3 regions of the Clostridium sp. BNL1100 genome follow, and region 1 is predicted to be linked to each of the others. Evidence: predicted binding sites of a transcription regulator. Region 1 holds the regulator's gene; each other region holds the start of a gene.
What was found. The regulator NrdR, encoded in region 1, represses ribonucleotide reductase genes. The targets are predictions, from matches to a motif close to CACNANATNTNGTG.

Region 1 (7,608 bases):
TACGGGTAGCATCGCCAAAGGTAAGAAGTTTATCCGGCCTGCAACATTGTACCGCAGCCGGTATAATCAGTTACATAGGAAAACAGGAAAGAGAAGCAAGTACAACAAGTTCTATTAGTAAAAAAACTGATTTAAAGCCTGTAAAAAAAGCTAAAGAAAGTTCTTTTTTTAAAAAGGCATTAAATGCCTTAAAAGAATTTTTTTACTAGGTAATAAAATCTAAAACTTGCCTTATTTGTTTTTATAATATATAGTATTATTATGTGTTTTTCTACGCTATATATAAAAAAAGACAATTTATTCCGTTGATTTTAATAGATATACACATCAAGTTTTATTACAAATGCTAAAGGGGGATTTAAATTGCTAGATTTCGAGATTGACATGGACCATTTTGCCCAAATAAAAGTTATTGGTTGCGGCGGCGGTGGTAACAATGCCGTTAACAGGATGATAGCAGCCGGGTTAAGAGGCGTGGATTTTATAGCGATTAATACTGATAAGCAGGCATTATTTTTATCAAAAGCCAATACAAAGATTCAGATAGGAGACAAGCTTACTAAGGGCCTTGGTGCCGGAGCAAATCCTGAAACCGGAGAAAAAGCAGCCAATGAGAGCAGAGATGAGATTGCTCAAGCGATAAAGGGTGCCGACATGGTTTTTGTTACTGCCGGAATGGGCGGCGGAACAGGAACTGGTGCAGCTCCTGTTGTAGCGCAGCTTGCAAGAGAAATGGGTATTCTTACTATAGCTGTTGTTACAAAACCTTTTATGTTTGAAAGCAGAACTCGTATGCAGCATGCTGAAAGAGGTATAGAAAACCTTAAAAATTCAGTTGATTCGTTGGTAACAATTCCAAATGACAGACTCCTACAGGTTGTTGAGAAGAGAACAACCATGGTAGATGCTTTCAGAATGGCGGATGATGTCTTACTTCAGGGTGTACAGGGTATTTCTGATTTGATTGCTGTTCCCGGTTTAGTAAATCTTGACTTTGCCGATGTCAAAACAATAATGCTTAGTTCAGGTTTGGCTCACATGGGAGTAGGAAGAGCATCCGGTGAAAGTAGGGCAGAAGAAGCAGCAAAACAGGCAATTCAAAGTCCGCTTCTTGAAACATCAATTGAGGGAGCAAGGAGAGTTCTTGTAAATATTACAGGAGGACCTGATTTGGGTCTGTTTGAAGTAAATACTGCTGCTGAACTCGTTCAGAAATCTGCTGACCCCGAAGCAAATATAATTTTTGGAGCTGTTATTGATGACAATCTCAAGGATGAACTTATGATAACAGTTATTGCAACCGGTTTTGAGACTAGTCCTATCCTTAAAAAGACTGAGAAGCCTGTTGAAAAAGTAGTTAAAAATCCTGTAACTACAAATGCTTCAACCCCTGTTGAAAGCGGAAGCTACGGTTCTATTTCACAAGAGAAGAATTCTTCCGGTTCAATGTCAGTTGACAATGAACTTGATATACCAACTTTCCTGAGAAGAAACAGATTTAAATAAATAGAGCATAAATTCGGTTAATTTATCGCATTTGCAGCCCGTTGGAAGTTCCAACGGGTTTTTTGCATTTTCCGGGTTTTTGAAAACCTATTTTGTCAAATGAAAATTCTTTTTCTACATTTCTTTTTGACAAACTTTTGTTAATTAACTATGTATAATAAACATAAAAACATAAAGGCTTGAATAATAATTTAATAGATATAATTTCCGTACAGGTCTTTTAGTAATTGTGAGGTATAAAAGTGGAAATTTATTTGGATGTTCTTATCCTTGAAAATTTGGTTATCAATTATCTTATTCTATATGTTACTGCAAAGTTTTCCAGATACAGAACCAGTACTTTGCGATTATTTTCAGGGGCGATAATAGGCGCCTTATATGTTGGCGTTATAATAATTGAGCCTGATATAAAGGTATTCTATACTACTTTGGCAAAGATACTTTTATCCTTCTTTATAATTGCTGTAACCTTTTCTCCCAGAAAGATTATGACATTCATAAAAACATTAGTAATTTTTTACATATCAACTTTTATATTTGCCGGTGCGGCACTTGCTTTCTTGTTTTTCAACGAGCAGGGAGGTTTTGTGAAAAACGGTATTGTTTATGTATTTGGACAATCAAAGTGGAGTTTGATGTTTTTTTCACTTGTTACAGTGGGTATAATCATAAAAATATTTATGGAAGTCATTCAAAGTAAATTTACCAGAGATAATCTACTGATACCGGTTAAGATTTCCTTCGATAACAGAAAGATTGGGTTTCCTGCTTTAGTAGATACCGGCAATTCATTAAAGGACCCTTTAACAAATAATCCTGTAATGGTTGTAGAATTTAAGGCACTGGAAGAACTACTGCCAATAGAGATAAAGGATATCTTTAAAAATTCAAAGGAAGACGATTTAAGCTGTGTAACTACAACAATTTCAACTTCTAAGTGGTTTTCAAGGTTTAGGCTGATACCCTTTAGCTCGTTGGGCAAGGAAAACGGAATGCTTATAGGGTTTAAACCTGATTTTATTGAAATAGGTGAGGAAGAAGAAAAAAGGGATGTAAAAAATGTGATTGTAGGTATATACAACAGGTCCCTGTCAAGGAATGAAAAGTACAAGGCACTGCTTGGTCCGGAACTGGTTGCGTAGGCTGAATTACTATATACATATTTGAAAGGGGACAGCTAAATGAATTTTGTATCCAGGTGTAAGATGTACTTACTTATCAAGTACGAAACGCTATTAAGGAAATTTAAGATTGGGAGCACATTTCCCGTACATTACATAGGAGGTAGTGAGGCTTTGCCGCCTCCTCTTACCCTCGACGAAGAGACATACCTCCTTAATAAGCTTGAACAAAGCGATTATGGCGTTAAAAGTATTTTAATTGAAAGAAATCTCAGACTGGTTGTTTATATTGCAAGAAAGTTTGAAAATACAGGTGTAGGAGTAGAAGATTTGATTTCCATAGGTACTATAGGTTTGATAAAGGCTATAAATACATTCAATCCTTCGAAAAATATTAAGCTTGCAACATATGCTTCAAGATGTATTGAAAATGAAATACTCATGTATTTGAGAAGAAACAACAGGGTTAAGGCAGAAATATCTATTGATGAACCTTTAAATATCGATTGGGATGGTAATGAACTGCTGCTGTCGGATATACTTGGAACCGATAATGACATGATTCATAGGAGTATTGAGGACGAGGTTGACAAGGAGCTTCTTGCTGCAGCAATGAAAAAATTATCAGTAAGGGAAAAGAAGATAATGGAGCTGAGGTTTGGTCTTTCTAACGGTGTTGAAAAAACCCAAAAAGAAGTGGCTGATATGCTGGGTATATCCCAATCTTATATTTCAAGACTTGAAAAAAGAATTATCAGCAGACTAAAAAAAGAGATTAGCAGGATGACCTAGAGAGAAGCCGTTGAGCCCTCAAAAGCAAGCTTGTCAAGGGTTTCAAGAAAAATATTTTGGATGCTAATTCAGTATAAATTAGACCTTCATGGCAATAATGATATTGCACAGTTATTATTGCTCTGGAGGTTTTTATATGCTTATCAATAAAGTTGAAATATGTGGCGTTAATACATCTAAACTTCCTGTTCTCACTAATGAACAGAAAAAAGTACTATTTGAAAGAATGCATAAAGGCGATAATTCTGCTAGAGATGAGTTTATAAATGGAAATCTCAGGCTTGTATTAAGTGTTATTCAGAGGTTTAATAATAGAGGAGAATATGTTGATGATTTGTTTCAGGTAGGCTGTATAGGTTTAATAAAAGCTATAGACAATTTTGATGTAACTCAGAATGTCAAGTTTTCAACTTATGCAGTCCCAATGATAATAGGAGAAATCAGAAGGTATCTAAGAGATAATAACTCCATAAGAGTAAGCCGTTCATTGCGAGATATTGCCTATAAAGCATTACAGGCAAAGGAGAGGCTTACTACACAAAATTCAAAGGAGCCTACAATAGCAGAACTGGCTCAGGAACTTCAACTTCCCAAGGAGGATATTGTTTTTGCATTGGATGCGATTCAAGACCCTATATCGTTGTTTGAATCCGTTTACCATGACGGAGGAGATGCCATTTATGTAATGGATCAGGTCAGTGACGACAAGAATATTGACGAGAATTGGCTTGAAACTATTTCTCTGAAAGAAGCCATGCGTAAACTCAATGACAGGGAAAAACTGATTCTCAATCTCAGGTTCTTTGAAGGAAGAACTCAAATGGAAGTTGCAGATGAAATAGGAATTTCTCAGGCACAGGTATCAAGACTTGAAAAGACAGCATTAATGCATATGAAGAAGTATATTTAATAAATATGAAAAATTAAATATTTCATATCAAAAAAATTAGGACATATAATTATTAATATATGTCCTAATTTTTTTTGATTGCGGAGGTCAATACATGAGAAGAGCAAGCAGCCTGAAAGATAAGGAAGTTATAAATGTTTCGGATGGTACACGCCTGGGAATGGTCTCAGATGTCGAAATAAACCTCAATGACGGAAGAATAGAGGGGATAGTAGTACCTATACCGGGTAAATGGTTTGGTATGTTTGGAAAGGACAATGAATACATAATTCCATGGGAAAGTATAATTAAGGTTGGTGACGAAATAATACTGGTTGAAATGAATGAGAATATTGTCAGAAAGTTTTTAGAATGATAGCGGCTGTAGGTATACAAATATTATCAAATAAGGTAAAATGGAATCAGCATAAAAAACACTTGCTTTTACAACAGGAGGGTATAAACAAATGAAGTGTCCATTTTGCGGTTTTATAGAAGATAAGGTCATTGATTCCAGACCCACAGATGAAGGCTCTGCTATCAGAAGAAGACGTGAATGTACAAAATGCAACAGAAGATTCACCACATATGAAAAGGTTGAAAGTCTACCCCTGATGGTAATTAAAAAGGATAAGTCAAGACAGCCCTTTGATAGGGATAAACTAATGAATGGACTCTTAAGAGCATGTGAGAAAAGGCCTGTTTCTATAAACGATTTGGAAAAAATGGTAGAAAATATTGAATCACAACTGCATAATTCACTTCAAAGAGAAGTAACTACAGAAGACATTGGTGAAATGGTTATGTCAAAGCTTAAAACCATGGACGAAGTTGCTTATGTAAGATTTGCGTCTGTTTACAGGCAATTTAAGGATATAAATACTTTCATGGACGAGCTTAGAAAACTGCTTAGAGATGAAAAAATGGAATAGTTTATATAAAAAATACAGCCCATTCGCTTTTGTTGAATGGGTTTTTGACTTTATTATAGTTTTATGTTAAAATTTTATCCGATAGAACGATATCATTTCTTGTAATTCTTAGTATTTCTTCTATATTGGTAAGGTTTCTATTTAAATTTCTTAAGTTATATTCTAATGTGATTTACATCTAAATTTCTAAAAAAAATTAAATGAGAGGATATTTTATATGGTCTCAAAGGTAAAGAGCTGTGCCCTTTTGGGTATTGACGGCTGTATTGTTGACGTTGAAACAGATATAAGCAATGGTATACCCAATTTCGACGTAGTAGGACTTGGCGATATGGCAGTAAGAGAATCACGTGAACGAGTCAGAGCTGCTATTAAGAACAGCGGTATTGATTTTCCTGTAAGGAGAATAACAATAAATCTGGCTCCTGCAAGTCTGAGGAAGGGAGGATCAATGTATGATGTTTCCATCGCAGTAGGAATACTTGTAGCTTCGGATATAATAAAGAATACCGACCTTTCGTCATACATGTTCTTAGGAGAACTCTCTCTGGACGGAAGTATAAAACCAATAGACGGAATTATATCAATGGTTTGCTGTGCAGCTGCAAATGATATAAAGAATATATTTGTACCTGAAACGAATTCCGATGAAGCAGCAGTATTCAGTAGTGTAAACATTTTACCGGTAAAAAGCCTTAATGATATTATAAAACACCTGAATGGTGATAATACCATTCCATTCTACCTTATAAACGTGGACAGCATATTTATGCATAATACTAAAGACAGTTTGGATTTTTGTGACGTAAAGGGACAGGCAAGTTTAAAAAGGGCAATGGAGGTAGCTGCCTGCGGTTCGCATAATATGCTCATGATAGGTTCACCCGGCAGCGGCAAAACAATGCTGGCAAAAAGGCTGCCGTCAATACTTCCGGATATGACATTCGAGGAAGCAGTTCAAATAACAAAATTACACAGTATTTCAGGTCTTTTGCCGAGAAATACTTCTCTGATTACTCACAGACCTTTCAGAAATCCGCACCACACCATATCAGCAATAAGTCTTGTAGGAGGTGGAAAACAGTGCAAACCGGGAGAGGTTAGCCTTGCTCACTACGGTGTTCTTTTCCTGGACGAATTTCCGGAATTTGAAAAAAGTGCTATTGAAGTACTTAGACAGCCTCTGGAAGATGGAGAGATAACCATATCCAGAGTCAACGGAAGTATTACATACCCTGCAAGAACAACTCTTATTTGTGCAGCTAACCCATGCAAATGCGGTTATTATCTGGAACCGTCCAACAAATGCAGTTGTACGCCCAAAATGGTACAACAATATCTTGGTAAACTAAGTCAGCCATTGCTGGACAGGATTGACATACACGCAGAAATACATCCAGTAAGATACGATGATTTAAATAATGAAGTCAGGGAAGAAACGTCAGCCGTTATACGTGAAAGAGTAAATAGGGCAAGAAAGATTCAGACTGACAGGTACAGAGGGTTGGGAATATATTCAAATTCTGAATTGACGCCAACATTAATAAGAAAATATTGTGAACTTGACAGAAATACGTCAAGCCTTCTTAAAATGGCATTTGAAAGACTTGGACTGAGTGCTCGTGCCTATGACAGAATCTTAAAAGTAGCAAGGACTATTGCGGATATGGATGGCAGTGAGAAAATAAAATCTGAACATATCGCCGAGGCGATACAATACCGCAGCATGGACAGAATAAAAATATAGAAGGAGAATTTATGAGAGATATTGAGTACTGGATTTGGTTATCATCCTTGGAAGGATTAAGTTCGAAGAAGGCATTTGATTTACTGGAAAAATATAAAGGTCCCGATGTTATATATGGTCTTTCAGAAAATGATCTTAAAAATACAAAAGGGTTAACTGAAAAAAATATAAAAGAACTTTTGAACTCGGACAAAAGAGATAGAGTTGGTACTATATACAAAGTGATGGTGCGAAGTAATATAAAAATGGTAAATATTTACGAAGAAACCTATCCTCAAAAACTTAAAAATATATATGACCCGCCTATAGCTTTATATTATAAGGGAAAGCTTGAATCTGACAGTTTTTCTATTGCAGTGGTTGGTTCGAGAAGGACTACCGGGTATGGTGCGAAAACGGCCGGTAGATTGTCATATGACCTCTCAATGAGAGGTGTAACAATAGTAAGCGGTCTGGCCAGAGGAATTGATAGTATTGCCCATAAAGGGTGTCTGGACGCAGGAGGAAAAACCATAGCGGTTCTCGGTTCCGGGCTTGATAATATTTATCCTCAGGAAAATGTAGGACTTTTTGAGGATATAGTAGATTCCAAAGGATTAGTGTTATCTGAGTACCCTCCGG
Region 2 (7,608 bases), 1.8 Mb from region 1:
CTAATCTGAGAAAATTTAACCAAGCTAATCACTACTCTTTTAATCCCGGAGAAGAAATGGATTGGGAAAGAGTAACAGTATATTATAATGGTGAACTTATATGGGGAAAAGAACCGGGACAAGAGCTTGCAGCACCTGAAACCCTTCAGGCAATTTCTAAAAGAGATGGCATACTGTTAAGATGGGATGAAGTAAACGGTGCGGAAGGTTATAAACTGTGGCGAAAAGGTCCGGGTGATTCTGATTTCGTCCAGCTTCCTCAGATATTATCTGACAGTTCGTTTACTGACAACAACGTAACACCGGGGGGAACCTATACATACAAGGTGCAGGCTGTTTCAGACAGTGGTGAGCAGTCGGGGCCATTTTCAAATGAGGCTTCTGCTACTGCATTGATTATGACTGGCAACGGACTGTACGCCGAATACTATAATTGGAAGCCTGTTGCCGGCAGTAGTTTGACAAACTACGGTTATGATTTAGGAAACAATTTTACAACTAATTATGTAATGGAAAATACGGAACTTGCCATGTCCAGAATTGACCCTAAAATTGATTTTACCAAAGATAATGCAGACACCTACTACAGATGGGGAGATAAAGCCCCTGATCCTAAGGTTAATGCAGATCACTATTCAGTGGTTTGGTCAGGGTATATTATGCCGGAATTTAATGAGGACTACACATTCTACACCAGAACGGATGACGGAGTGAAACTATGGATTGATTTAAACAGAAATGGAAGCTTTGATACAAATGAACTTTTGATTTCAAACTGGCAGAAGCATTCTGAGACAGAGAATAGTTCAAAGTCAGTGCAAATGGAAAAGGGTAAAAAATACAGAATAAGAATAGAATACTATGAAAACGAATACGATGCCGTTGCAAAGCTTTTATGGAGTAATCCGAAAAAAGCAAAGGAAGTAGTCCCAAACTCGCAGCTGTTTGTTGACGGAACCATTAATATCCCCAAGACTCCAACAAATCTTAAGGCAGATTTAAAAAATGACAGTAGTGTAGTCCTGACATGGGACAGTGTTCTTGAAGCACAGGGATATAAGATTTACCAAACAGACTGGGAGGGTATGACTACAATAATTAATGTAAAAGATAATTCATACACGGTGCCCAACCTGGCATCCGGGGAATACAAATTCAGTGTTAGTGCATGGAATGAGGCAGGCGAGAGTGCAAAATCTCAGTGGGTGAAGGTTGTAGTGGGGTTAGGTGCACCTCAGAATCTAGGGGGTACTGTAAATAAAAAGACAATTTACCTTTCATGGGATCCGGTGGATACTGCTTCGGGATACAGGCTGTACAGAGTATGCGATGGAATACAAACCACAGTTCTTTCGGTAGATAATACTTATACCGATAGTAAGGTTGAATACGGAAAGGTATACAAGTATTTTGTTTCGGCTATAAAAGAGGGATATGAGGGCGCAAAATCAAGAGAAATAACTATTGCCGTACCCCCGGACGCTCCGGCAAATCTAAAGGCAGCTCGTGAGGGAGCATCTGTTCAGCTGCGGTGGAGTCCTGCTCAGGGAGCCCAAACCTATAGTGTGTTAAGGTCTGATAGCTCCGATGGGACATACGAAATTATTAAAGAAGGAATAACCGGAACCTCCTTTAAGGACGGTTCCATTCCTGAAATAACAAACAACAGAGGAGTAAAGTACTATTATAAGGTAGTTGGCGTGGCGAACGGTGCAGTAGGCCCTTACTCAAACATTGCAGATGCAATAATGTATCCTTTTGTTGAAACCGAACTGGGTTTTGTAACGTATAATATAATAAATAATTCTAGAAACCCAAATCTTGAGTTTGTTCTGGGGTCATATGTACCTGTTTCTTTTGAACTACAACTTAAGAACAGAACTTCAAATCCGGGAATTGTAATGGATAAAGACATGGTAAATAAAATGAATATCAATGAAAACCCATTTTTCTTGGAGCTAGTCAGCAAAAACATAAAGGCTACTGTAAAGAAAAAAGATTCTACTGAGATTTTAAAGGTTAGTGATAGTAATATTACTAAAAAAGTGATTAAAGTAAATGATAAATATGTGATTAACATAGAAGTAAACGGAACTTATGATGCAGGAGATGTGGTGAAAATTGAGTTTGGCCCTAAAGTATCCACCTATAAGGATGATGATGTAGAGAATTACTACGGAAATATGTATCAGCTTAAATTAGGATTATACGTTGATGGTCATGGAAGCTATGAAAAGCCAATAGCAACAGATATTAATAAAAATATGCTTGCACCCCTTGAGGTAAAGATTGCCAATCCAAATAAACTCAATTAAAATCACATAACTTAAATAGTAACTTTTTTTAAAGACTTGATTTCCTTGATGGAGATTAAGTCTTTTTTATATATGGGCAATACAAGAAGTTATTGGGAAATATTACTAGTATATATATTCCAAATATGCTTTAAATAGGTTTGATTTTATTACCCGGATTTTGTATAATCTCAGTGTATCTGATTGAAAATTTCAATTCATGATTATACTACATAATGCCACGAAAAAATATCGGGAATGGGGTACTTCTAAATGAAAAACAGGAAAAATATTACGGTTTTATTCACATCTCTTTTTCTAAGTTTGACAGTTGCAGCAGGATCATTTTTCCTTACGGGATGTAATGAAAACGGGACAAAAGACCCTCAAAGCACAAGCACAAGTACAAGTGCAACTTCTTCATCTGCCGTAAGTACTGAAACAAAACCTTCAGATACTACAGCTGCAAATTCAACAGCGGCGGCTTCAGATTCCACAAAACAAGAGCAGGTACCTCAATCCGAAGGGTTGCAATTATCGCCAAGTATTGAAAAAGTAAAGGTTAAGGCTATATACCTTACAGGGCCTTCCGCAGGTTCGTCAGCAAGAGTTGACAAAATTATTAATATGGCCAAAAATACTGAATTGAATACTGTAGTTATTGATGTCAAGGAAGATGGTGCTGTAAACTATAGCACAAACCTTGACTTGGTTAAAAAATATGGTAAGCAGGTAAAATACTATAATCCTAAAGATGTTATAAAAAAATTCCATGACAATGGAATATATGTAATAGGTAGAATAGTTGTTTTCAAAGACCCTGTTCTGGCTAAGAACAGAGCAGACCTTGGTGTAAAGTCACCGAGCGGAAAGCTATGGCTGGAAAACGGTTCAACGCCTTGGACAAGCCCTTATATGGAAGAGGTTTGGGACTACAATATAGCAATAGCAAAGGAAGCTATTTCCTACGGCTTTGATGAAATCCAGTTTGATTATGTCAGATTCCCCACAGGAAGTAAAAAATCCTTTAATTTTGGTACAAATGTTCCCGAAAAGGCCGAAGCAATAAACGGGTTCCTTTCAAAATCAGAAAAAGAACTTCATCAGGAATTGGGAGTACCTGTTTCAGCAGACGTATTTGCAATAATTATTGAAAGCAAATTGGATGGAGAAAGTATTGGACAAAGGTTCCAAGAAGTAGGAAAAGATATATACTGCATAAGTCCAATGATTTACCCGTCACACTATGCAAACAACTCCCCAAAAGGAATAATGGGTAATGGTGTAGGTCAGAAGATTAATGGTGTTACTTATACAAAGCCGGATATGGATCCTTATGGCGTAGTCTACAATTCTTTGTTATCTGCAAAGAAAAAAATATCTGAAACTACGGGTTACAAGGCAAAATTAAGACCATATATACAGGCATTTACTGCCAGATATCTGCCAACGGGCTATTTCCAGACTTATGGCGCAGAGCAGGTCAAACAGCAAATCAAGGCTATTTATGATGCCGGATATGAAGAATGGATTCTTTGGGATCCAAGCAATAAATATCAGGAATCATATTTTGAAAAAGAAAAATAATTATTTCCGTAAAAAATGCCTTGCTTCATGTGAAATATGGGGCTGGGCGTTTTTTTTGAAAAAATCCGGCAATATTTAACTATATTGAACATATATAATTAAAGTGATACAATATGTAGTGTCTTTGAAATAATACAAATACAAAATATAGACTAATGAGAGGGGATTTATTCATGAAGTTATCGGAAAATGCCGTCAAAGTATTGGAGAAGAGATATCTGGAGAAGGACGAAAACGGAAATCTGCTTGAGGATTGCGAAGGAATGTTTCGTCGTGTTGCAAAGGCAATAGCATCTGCGGATGCCGCATATACTGATGAAAAAGGGTTGGCGGTAATTGAACAGGAATTTTATGATATGATGGCTAATCTTGAATTTTTACCTAATTCACCTACTTTGATGAATGCCGGAAGACCTTTGGGGCAGTTAAGTGCTTGTTTTGTTCTTCCTGTAGAAGATACGATGGAAGGCATTTTTGAATCCATAAAAAATGCTGCATTAATACATAAAAGCGGTGGGGGAACAGGTTTCAGCTTTTCCAGACTCCGTGCAAAAGGATCAACTGTAAATTCAACCGGTGGCGTTGCAAGCGGCCCTATAAGTTTTATGAAGGTTTTTAATGCCGCAACAGAAGCGGTAAAACAGGGGGGAACCAGACGTGGTGCCAACATGGGGATTCTCAGAATTGATCACCCTGATATTATGGAGTTCATTTCCTGCAAAAGTGATAATTCAGAAATAACTAATTTTAATCTAAGTGTTGGAATTACTGAAGATTTCATGAAAGCCGTTGAACACAATTTGGAATATGAACTTTTGGATCCTAAAACAAAGAAGCCTGTTGCTAAACTTAACGCTAAAGAGGTATTTGATATAATCGTGGAAATGGCTTGGAAAAACGGGGAGCCGGGTATAATTTTCCTGGACAGGCTTAACCGGGATAATGTAACTCCTAAGCTTGGTGAAATAGAAAGTACCAATCCCTGCGGTGAGCAGCCATTGTTGCCTTATGAGGCTTGTAATCTTGGTTCAATAAATTTATATAATATGATGGATGATTCACATAAAGGCCTTGATTTTGAGAAATTGGGAAACACAGTACGAAAAGCAGTACGTTTTCTGGATAATGTAATAGAGGTCAACAAATATCCTCTGCCAGAAATAGATAAAATGACAAGAGGTACCAGAAAAATAGGCCTTGGAGTTATGGGATGGGCAGACACACTCTGTGCTTTGGGTGTAGCATATAATTCTCAAGCTGCAATTGATTTAGCGGACAAGGTTATGTCCTTTATCAGTGATACTGCACTGAAAGCTTCACAGGATTTGGCCGAATTAAAGGGTGCTTTTCCATTTTATGAGGACAGCATATATGCTCAAAAAGGTATAAAGATGAGAAATGCTACTACTACCACCATTGCACCTACAGGTACATTGAGCTTGATAGCTGGTGTTTCAAGCGGAATTGAGCCGATTTTTGCAATTTCATATATTAGAAATGTTATGGACAACAGTGAACTGGTGGAGGTTAACCCTGTATTTAAAGGGGCCGCGCTTTCAGGGAACTTTTATTCAGACGAGCTTATGAAAAAAATCGCTCGGGTTGGAACTGTTAAAAATATGAATGAGGTACCAAAGAATGTTCAAGACATTTTTGTTACTGCACATGATGTCCTTCCAGAGTGGCATGTAAAAATGCAGGCGGCCTTCCAGCGGCATACAGACAATGCGGTTTCCAAGACAGTTAACCTGAGTCATGATGCGACTACGGATGATGTAAGAGAGGTATTCACTCTGGCCTATAAGACCCAGTGTAAGGGGGTTACAATTTACAGAGACGGAAGCCGTGACTTACAGGTTCTAAATATTGGAAAAGTTAAAGGTAAGGAAGGCAACGCTGACAAGGAGTTGCCAGCCGGAGAGAATATTTACTGCGATTCCTGTGCGATCAATAATATGCCCGGGAAAATAGAACCAAGGCCAAGACCCGACATTACAACAGGTTTTACGGAAAAAGTGGGAATAGGCTGCGGAAATCTTTATATTACTGTAAACTATGACGAAAACGGTATTTGCGAGGTCTTCACAAATACAGGACGTGCAGGAGGCTGTCCTTCTCAATCAGAAGCAACAAGCCGTCTTGTGTCGGTAGCATTACGTTCAGGTATGGATGTGAAGTCAATTGTTGAACAGCTAAAAGGCATAAGATGCCCGTCTACAATACGTCAGAAGGGCTTGAAGGTTTTGTCCTGCCCGGATGCAATAGGCAGGCTCATAGAAAAGGTTGCGAAAATCCAGAGCAGCAAAGACGAGGATGTGTCAGGAGAAATATGTGCAACAACTGAATACAGTCTCTTACAAAAGCCTTCTGCAAGAACTGCTGACGCTGAACAAAGTGAGTGCGACTCACAATGCGGCAGCTGTACAATGAAGGAAGTATGCTCAAATCCCGGTATTGAAGAGGACTTTGTAAGTGCGGAATGCCCGGAGTGTGGTAAAGCACTTGAGCATGAAGGCGGTTGTGTTATTTGCAGGAGTTGCGGGTATAGTAAGTGTGGGTGATTCCTTCCGATATTATAAATTCGGTAAGTGCTGATATAAGCGGGGTTTTAGTAGATGTATTCGGGAAATAAATTTTGTGATCTAGAAATAAAATGGACAATACTTAAAATTCTTGATAAAAAAGGCTTCCAAAGGGAGCCTTTTTTATATTTAAAATATATGTTACCTAATAAGTTTTTAATCGCCCATTAGATTATAGTTTCCTTAAAAATCAAATAATCTATCTGTAATTGCTAGGAAATCGTATATGTCAAATTAACTCTATATGTTGAAGGAATTTCAATATTTATGTCGAAAATACTATTACAGGTATAATTCAGGAAATATGGATATGGTATTATAATTGCTGTTCAGCATAGGTTACTACATTGAAGCTATTATTAAAGATTTATCTGAACGAGGCGAAGCGAATGAAATATTAAAGTATTGTTCTGACTTGGAACATAAATACAATGTCTGTAAAAAGTGTATTGAAGACCTCAATGTTTTGTAAAGTAAAAGTATACCCACCAATATCTATTATCAAGGTATTATAAATAGAGGAATAAGACATATTTTATGCAAAATCTCTGACAGGTGTCACAACATATCTACTATGGCTGGGGCTTTCAGTATTGGAAAAATGAAAAGCTATGTTGAAGAAACCGAGGATTATGTTCTTCCTCTTTGTAAATTTGCTAAAAATCATTATCCTCAATTTTCTGACCAGATATTCGCAATGAGGTATTTTGTAGAAAGCATAAATAAAGCTGTTAAAACCTTCGTCGGTATGATTGAGAATAAAAAAGAAACATCCAAGAATTTGGAGGTAACTTTATCGATAATAGTGGGGGTTCAAACCACCAACGAAGAACTATTGAAAAAACAGATAAGAGCAATGATGTAGAATTTGCAAAAGCTCAAGTCCAACATACAAAAAGATGTCGTGACTGCTTTAAGTGAATTAATCAACAAAGAGAAGAGATTTATATTAACATAATGAAATAACAGTATATTAAAGGAACAAGTGGAGCTAAAAATGACCGAACTTAGAAATTGTAGACAATGTGGAAAGCTTTATGGCAATGTAGGTGGTTCAAGTATCTGTCCTAAATGCCATGAGGCTGAAGAAGAAGTGTTCAGGACTGTAAAAGAATATGTGTATGATAACCCAAAAGCAACGATAT
Region 3 (7,608 bases), 730 kb from region 1:
TAAAATAGAGGACATTGAGCAGATTATGGTAACAGGTGTAGGTTCATCGTTTGTTGACAGCAGACTTTTTGGTATCCCAACAGCTAAAGTCGATGAATTTATGGCTATTGGTTTGGGCGGCCTGTTTCTAAGTAATTTGAAGAAGGCCATCATCGTAAGTATGGGAACAGGTACCGCACTTGTTAAAGCCGAAAATAATACAGCTGTACATCTGGGAGGAACCGGTATCGGCGGAGGTACACTCCTGGGTCTTTCTAACAGGATGCTTAATGTGCGACATTTCGATGAACTTATTGAGACAGCCGCCGGAGGCGATTTGTCTAACGTTGACTTAACTATTGGTGACATATCCAAGGAAGCTCTGGAAACCCTACCCAGCGAAACCACTGCATCTAATTTCGGGAAAATAAGTGACCTTGTAACAAAAGCAGATTTAGCACTGGGCATTATAAACCTTGTTTTTCAGACAATAGGTATGGTAGCTGTATTTAATACAAGAATTGATAATATAAGGGATGTTGTTCTCACGGGGAACCTTACAAACGTCCCACAAGCCCAAAACATATTTGATCAGCTTAGCGCATTGTATAATGTTAACTTTCAGATACCAGAACATGCAGAATATGCAACTGCAGTGGGTGCTGCAATATGCTTTAATACCGAAGGAATTTCAATGCGTGAAGTGTTGTAGATATACTTATACTAAAAAAGCAAAATGAGCCATTGTGCTCATTTTGCTTTTTTATATTGATAGCTTATTTATTCTAGTCTGCTTTATCACTGGTCATCCTGTAATACTGCCATATTCTGAGGTCTTGCACCATAGCCTGCTGTTTCTCTGTGAGCTTATCAGTATAACCGTTCTTTGTTTTAAAGTTGTATCTGGTTATAACCGGAAGTTCCTTTCTCAATTCATTCAGGAAATCAAAATAAGGATCATATCCGTCATAACCTATTAATTGTAGAACAATTGCTCCGAGATAGTTGGCACTAATTGTATTATCCTCGGGCAAACCAAGGTTTCGGGCAGAACTTGCAAAATCTAAACTATTGCCTGCACTTTCATTTGCCCAAATAATATATGGTACTTCACGGCTGTTCATGGCCTGTTCAATTGTTCCACTTTCATTTATATCAATACCTGCTTCCTTGTACGCAAGGTAACTGTCTCCCAATGAAGGCTTGTGATCTCCGAAAAATACAAGGATAACAGGCTCCTGTCTATTTCTGAAGTAATCAGTGAGAGTTTTAAGCAGCTTGTCCTCATCCCTTACTCCCTCAAAATAATTTGATAAGAGGGTCTTGGCCTGAGGAGAAAGTTGTTTGTCTGTAGGCACTTCTTTGACCTTTAAGCCATTGTACTTGTTCGACGTATATGGCATATGGTTCTGAATAGTTACATTGTAATTAAATACCGGATTTTTTCCGGAGTCAGTATTTTTTTCGTACAGACTGATTATTTTTTTACCTGCTGCTTTATCTGATATCAACGAACCCTTTAAGTCCTCCGGCTTTTTGAATTGATCTATAAATGTCTGGTTTTCCACGCCAAGGAATCTATATACGTTTGCCCTGTTATAAAACCAACTGTCACCGGGATGCATAAAATATTTTTTATATGAATCACCGCCGAATAATCCGGCTATGGATTTTATATTCCTGTGAATAAGTCTGAAAGACGAAGTAGGTACTGTATTTAGGTTTAATGTCTGCATTCCCGTCATTACATCAAATTCGGTATTTGCTGTTCCGCCGCCGAAATTCGGCACTACCAGATGTCCCGACACCGAATTCTTTTCCTTACTTATAACCTTGAAATTTTTGAGAGGATCATCGTCAGAGCTAAACTTGAATGCTTTATCCAAGCTTATATCGGAAAAGGCTTCATTCATAACGATTATCACACTCGCCTTCACTTTCGGGATAGCTTTACTTTTTGTATATTTTTTAACCAGCTTTTCTGCAGCAGACTTACTGTAGTTTTCAGGTACTTCCATCTTATATGCGCTCATATTGTACAAAAAACAGTAATTGAAACCAACATCATTAAAGACACCTGCTACATACGCTTTCGACTTAGACGGCATTCTGTCGTATATTTTTCTGGAGCTATAGACATAGCTATTTGATAAAATTGCTATCCCCAAAATAGCAACACATCCTGCTATTTTGATGGGTACTTTGATCTTTTTAAACTTTATAAATACTCCTAAAACCAACATGGCTAAAGAAAAAAACAGTACTAACGAAATTAAAGTAACATCCAGCTTCATCTTTGTATCTGACATTATATTAGCCGCCTCAGCACCAAGAAACACATCCTGGGGTACAAAGGGATCGTCTCTGAAAATAATCTTAAAGCGGTTAATTAGAGATGCTACATGGAACACAGTCGAAACCAGTGAAACTGAAAAAAACACATTATTGAATACAAGGTAAAAAAACAATATGCCTGCAAAAACAGGAAACCCGTTAAGTATAAATAAAGAAGGATGTTTGAGTACATTAGCCGCTATAGTATGAAAATCATTTGGCTGAAGTAGAAAGCCAGTTACTGTTAAAAACACTGTAAAAACAGCTATTAAGAGAAAAGTCCAAATATATCCCAATTCAATCTTTTTTTTGGATTTAGCCGAAAATAAATTTACCATTATTAACTCCATTCCCGGAAAGCACAAATAAATACGTTATTCAACCTACCGTTCCACGTTTACCTATATTATTTTAGGTCTAATAATTGTCTTTGTAAATAGCCCCATTATTCCATAATTTTATTTACAAATCTGCAAGCTCTATATTACCACTTGCCAAACTTTTTTCAATATCAATAATACGTTGGTTTGCTGAACCTCTGAATTTAAGTAGAAGATCCTTTTGTTCCTGTATAAAGGGCCCGTCAACCAGTATTTTTGTATTATTAAGAAGTTCCATCCAGCCTTTTCTGTAGTTTGAATTCTCAATTAACTGTTCAAATGTGTACCCTGAATAAACCATAACGTTGAGTCCGAGTTCTTTAATTTCCTTTGCAAGGACCGCAAAAGTATCTGCCTGTTCGAAGGGCTCTCCACCGCTGAATGTGACTCCGTCCAAGAGTGGATTTTTACGTATTTTCTCCACTATTCCTTCAATCTCAATAAGTTCACCACCATCAAAGGAATGAGTTTGAGGATTGTGACAACCCTTACAATTATGTCGACAGCCTTGTGCAAAAATTACCATTCGTATTCCCGGGCCGTCAACAATAGATTCATTGATTATTCCTGATATTCTTATCTGTTTACTCATTTTTATCACCACAATAAATATGCCAAATGAACTGGCATTTGGCATATTTTACACTATTATTGAATTAATTACATATGTTTGACTCTGTCTCGTACCTCGGCTTTTTTAGCATCATTAAACCGATCAAGTGTTCCCACAAGATACCCGGTAATACGCCTGATCCTTTCAAAATGCCTATCGTCGTCTTCTTCTCTTCCACACCTAGGACATGTATCGCCTATTATTCCCGTATAACCGCATACAGGGTCTCTGTCAACAGGGTGGTTTATTGATCCGTAACCTATTCCTGACTCTTTCATTGCCCTTATTATCTTTTCAAAGGCCTCAAGATTGTTCAGCGGATCACCATCAACTTCAACATAGGTTATATGTCCTCCATTAGTTAACTCATGGTAAGGAGCTTCAGTTTTAATCTTGTCCATTGCATTTATCTTATAATAAACAGGCACATGGAAGCTGTTCGTATAGTATTCTTTATCTGTTACACCATCTATATTACCGAATACATTTTTATCATACTTTACAAATCTGCCGGACGTACCCTCTGCCGGAGTTGCAATAAGAGAAAAATTCATATTGTATTTCTCACTTGCTTCGTCCATCCTCTTTCTCATATAACCTACGATTTCAAGGCCAAGATTCTGTGCTTGTTCGGATTCGCCATGGTGTCTTCCGATTAATGCCTTGAGGCACTCTGCCAAGCCAATAAAGCCCATTGTAAGTGTTCCATGCTTTAATACTTCCCCAACTTCATCTTCCCAGTTGAGGTTTTCAGAATCAATCCATACGCCCTGTCCCATTAGGAAAGGAAAATTTTTAACCTTTTTCTTTGCTTGGATAAGATATCTTTCGTAAAGTTGGTCAGTTACCAAATCAATTTTCTTATCCAATTCTTCAAAGAAAATATTAAGATTCTTATTACTTCTGAGGGCTATTCTAGGTAAATTTATAGTTGTAAAACTCAGATTACCCCTACCGAATATTACTTCCCTGTCCGGATCGTATGTATTTCCGATAACTCTGGTTCTGCAACCCATGTATGCAATCTCCGTATTGGGCTCTCCATCCTTGTAATATCTTAGGTTATATGGAGCATCAATAAAGGAAAAGTTAGGGAACAATCTCTTTGCGCTGACACGGCAGGCCAGCTTGAAAAGATCATAGTTGGGGTCGCTTTCCTTATAGTTTATTCCGTCCTTCACCTTGAATATATGTATGGGAAATATGGGAGTTTCACCGTTTCCAAGGCCTTCTTCGGTAGCCAGTAAAAGATTTTTTACCACAAGCCTTCCTTCAGGAGAAGTGTCGGTTCCGTAATTTATGGAACTGAAAGGTGTTTGTGCTCCTGCTCTGCTATGCATTGTGTTAAGGTTATGAACAAATGCTTCCATTGCCTGATAAGTTATTCTGTCAGTCTCTTCTTCAGTTTTCTTTACTGCAAAAGTCTGAGCCTTTTCAAGCAAGGATTCGTCCGGAATATATTTCAACAGAATTTTCTTTTCTGCTTTAATATATGCTTCCATTCTATTTAATGCCGGCCTTATACCGAATTCTTTATATATTTCTTCACGGGCTTCTGCAATCTCATTTGAAAAATCATTTCCAATTAGTAATTCCAATGATTTTTTCAAATTCTGTTTATATCCCTTTTCAAAAGTCTTTGCAACGCCCATTGACATTCCATAATCAAAATTCGGAATACTCTGACCCCCATGCTGATCATTCTGATTTGACTGGATTGCAATACAAGCCAAAGCTGAATAGCTACTGATATCATTTGGTTCTCTCAGGTATCCATGTCCGGTACTGAAACCACCTCTGAACAGCTTCTGAATATCTATCTGACAGCAGGTAGTAGTCAATGTCAAAAAATCCAAGTCGTGTATATGTATATCTGCATTGTTATGTGCTTGTGCATGCTCCGGTTTAAGCACATACATTTCGTAGAATTGTTTTGCACCCTCCGAACCATATTTAAGCATTGTTCCCATAGCAGTATCACTGTCTATATTTGCGTTTTCACGTTTTAAGTCATTATCTTTTGCGTCTTTAAAGGTAAGCTCCTCATAAACCTTCATCAAGCGTGTGTTCATTTCACGTACCTTTGTTCTGTCGGCCCTGTACAAAATGAACTCCTTAGCTGTTTTTGCATGGCCTGTTTCAATTAACACTTTTTCTACTGCATCCTGTATTTCTTCAACACTGGGTACCCTTCTGTCAAGACTTGATTCAATGAAATCAACAACCCTTTCTGCCAATTCCATTGCCGTCCTGTAATCCTTACCTCCGGTAGCACTAGCTGCCTTAAAAATAGCATTAGCAATTTTTTCAATGTTAAATGGTACTTCTCTTCCGTCACGCTTTCTGATTTTGGTTATCATGTGGCTAGCCACCCTTCTCAAATTTTTTCTTTTGCAGTATATTAAATTATTTGCCTTTTGCCAAAAAGCAAAATATGCGCACAAATAAAAATGTGCAGATCAAATCGCACAATAAGTCTGACCACAAGCCAACCTGGCAGTAGCTTGGGACATTTGTTTACGCCGTTATGTCTAAATAATTTTATATTTTGAATATGTATATATTCATCACTTTTAACAATATGTTGGTGCAATTATACTATCACTCTCAAGATATTGTGTCAACAAGTTATTATTTTGATGTATCTAAATTTGAGACTGTATGCCTTAATTAAGATTTATTTTCTACCTTTATCGTTTTTTGTTTTGATTTTTGACTATTAAAGATTTTAGGTAAAAAATAGCAAATAAAATAAGCATAACAACCTCTATGCCGTAAAAATCCGACATACCTAAACCTGCTTAAAATAGGTTTTTACGGGTTATTATGCTTTTATTTGCTCTATTACTCCCGAACTACTATATGTCCAAACTTATATATCCAAACTGTTTAAAAGTTTTTTAAGTTCTACCAATTCTTCTTTTGTGAGTGTGACGCCCTTGCCCATCTTTTCGTGATCTGGAGACCAATCCCTGATATCATACTTTGGGTCTCGATCATTCCAGCTGACCAAATTCAGTTCCTTGTACCATCCTTTGCCTGACTCTGACAGGGTACCAATATTTTCGGTTATTTCAAACTTTATTTCAGCCATAAATAACAATCCTCCCAAAATTTATATTATACCAAGTCATCAAGTTTTTCGTCCTTAAAAGACCCTAACATTGCCGCACCTACTACAATACCTGCATTACCCATTTCAGCCATTTTAAATTCCGGAAGATTAAGCTCTTTTGAATATATTCTGTCTTTCAAAAGCTCAACCAATGGGTTTACAATCGCATTTCCTAGCTTACTTATAGGCCCTGCGATTATTACAACTTCAGGCATTAATATATTTACAATGTTTGTTAATCCCTCAGCAAAATACTCAACGAATTCAGAGCACAGTTTTTTGGCCTTTTCATCACCTGCCTTGGCAGCTTCGAATATTGTTAATTCAGTTATCTGTGCAACATTGTTCATAACCATTTTTCCTAAAATGGAATCCGGATTTTCTGCTGCCAGTTGTTTGGTTTGATTAATAAGTGAAGATCCCGACACATACTGCTCCCAACAACCTTTTCTGCCACAGCTGCACGGCCTTCCGTTATACTCTATAACCATATGACCGAACTCTGTCCCACCGAAGTTAAATCCGTTATATATACTTCCGTCAATAATAATTCCTCCGCCGATACCCACTCCTACTTTAATAGTAAGTGAACTTTCAGTACCGTATGCGGCACCAAGCAGATATTCAGCTATAGCTACACAGTTTGCATCATTTTCAACAAAAACAGGAAGGTTTATGTGCTTCTGAATCTCATTCCTGACATGGGCATTTGTGAAATTTAGCGAGTAGTTTTTTAAAACAATGCCCCTCTTATTATCGGTTACCCCGGGACATCCTACTCCTATATATTTTATATTTTTTATTTCAATATCCTCATCTGCAGTTATCTTTCTTATTAATGCACAAACATCCTTAATTATTTCTTGAAATTCTCTGTCTTTATTCGTGGGTACAGTATCTCTGCGAATTAATTTACCATTTTTATCAAGTATACCTGCAACGATATTTTTGACTCCCAATTCAATACCAATAGTATATTTCATTTAACACGCCTCATTTATATAATGATATTATTTATTTCTATATAACATGCTAATCAATCATATTTATGACTGTTAAGGACAAAATCATCGTCCCTTAATTGTAATGGCATAACTGATACAACTATATGCTTATGCTTTAAAAGTTCCTTTTCAACATAATATCTGGTATTGTTGTGCAGGAATCTATGCCACCATTTCTTAACT

Region 2: a site for NrdR is predicted at 3,989-4,002, ahead of CLO1100_RS04120 (vitamin B12-dependent ribonucleotide reductase). Genes of this name have one in related genera too.
Region 3: a site for NrdR is predicted at 5,913-5,926, ahead of CLO1100_RS08585 (anaerobic ribonucleoside triphosphate reductase). Genes of this name have one in related genera too.

The regions. Positions count from the first base shown of each region.
Region 1 covers NC_016791.1:2,786,471-2,794,078, reverse strand. Annotated here, with positions in the region: gene ftsA (cell division protein FtsA) at 1-209, shown strand, start outside; gene ftsZ (cell division protein FtsZ) at 364-1,506, shown strand; gene spoIIGA (sigma-E processing peptidase SpoIIGA) at 1,749-2,648, shown strand; gene sigE (RNA polymerase sporulation sigma factor SigE) at 2,688-3,419, shown strand; gene sigG (RNA polymerase sporulation sigma factor SigG) at 3,556-4,329, shown strand; gene CLO1100_RS11860 (YlmC/YmxH family sporulation protein) at 4,424-4,684, shown strand; gene nrdR (transcriptional regulator NrdR) at 4,776-5,240, shown strand; gene CLO1100_RS11850 (YifB family Mg chelatase-like AAA ATPase) at 5,458-6,987, shown strand; gene dprA (DNA-processing protein DprA) at 6,999-7,608, shown strand, end outside.
Region 2 covers NC_016791.1:946,361-953,968, forward strand. Annotated here, with positions in the region: gene CLO1100_RS04110 (PA14 domain-containing protein) at 1-2,315, shown strand, start outside; gene CLO1100_RS04115 (putative glycoside hydrolase) at 2,568-3,881, shown strand; gene CLO1100_RS04120 (vitamin B12-dependent ribonucleotide reductase) at 4,055-6,442, shown strand; gene CLO1100_RS04125 (hypothetical protein) at 7,065-7,328, shown strand; gene CLO1100_RS04130 (MerR family transcriptional regulator) at 7,461-7,608, shown strand, end outside.
Region 3 covers NC_016791.1:2,052,456-2,060,063, reverse strand. Annotated here, with positions in the region: gene coaW (type II pantothenate kinase) at 1-691, shown strand, start outside; gene CLO1100_RS08595 (sulfatase-like hydrolase/transferase) at 765-2,651, opposite strand; gene nrdG (anaerobic ribonucleoside-triphosphate reductase activating protein) at 2,776-3,285, opposite strand; gene CLO1100_RS08585 (anaerobic ribonucleoside triphosphate reductase) at 3,354-5,666, opposite strand; gene CLO1100_RS08580 (YdbC family protein) at 6,179-6,400, opposite strand; gene CLO1100_RS08575 (ROK family protein) at 6,427-7,404, opposite strand; gene CLO1100_RS08570 (APC family permease) at 7,458-7,608, opposite strand, start outside.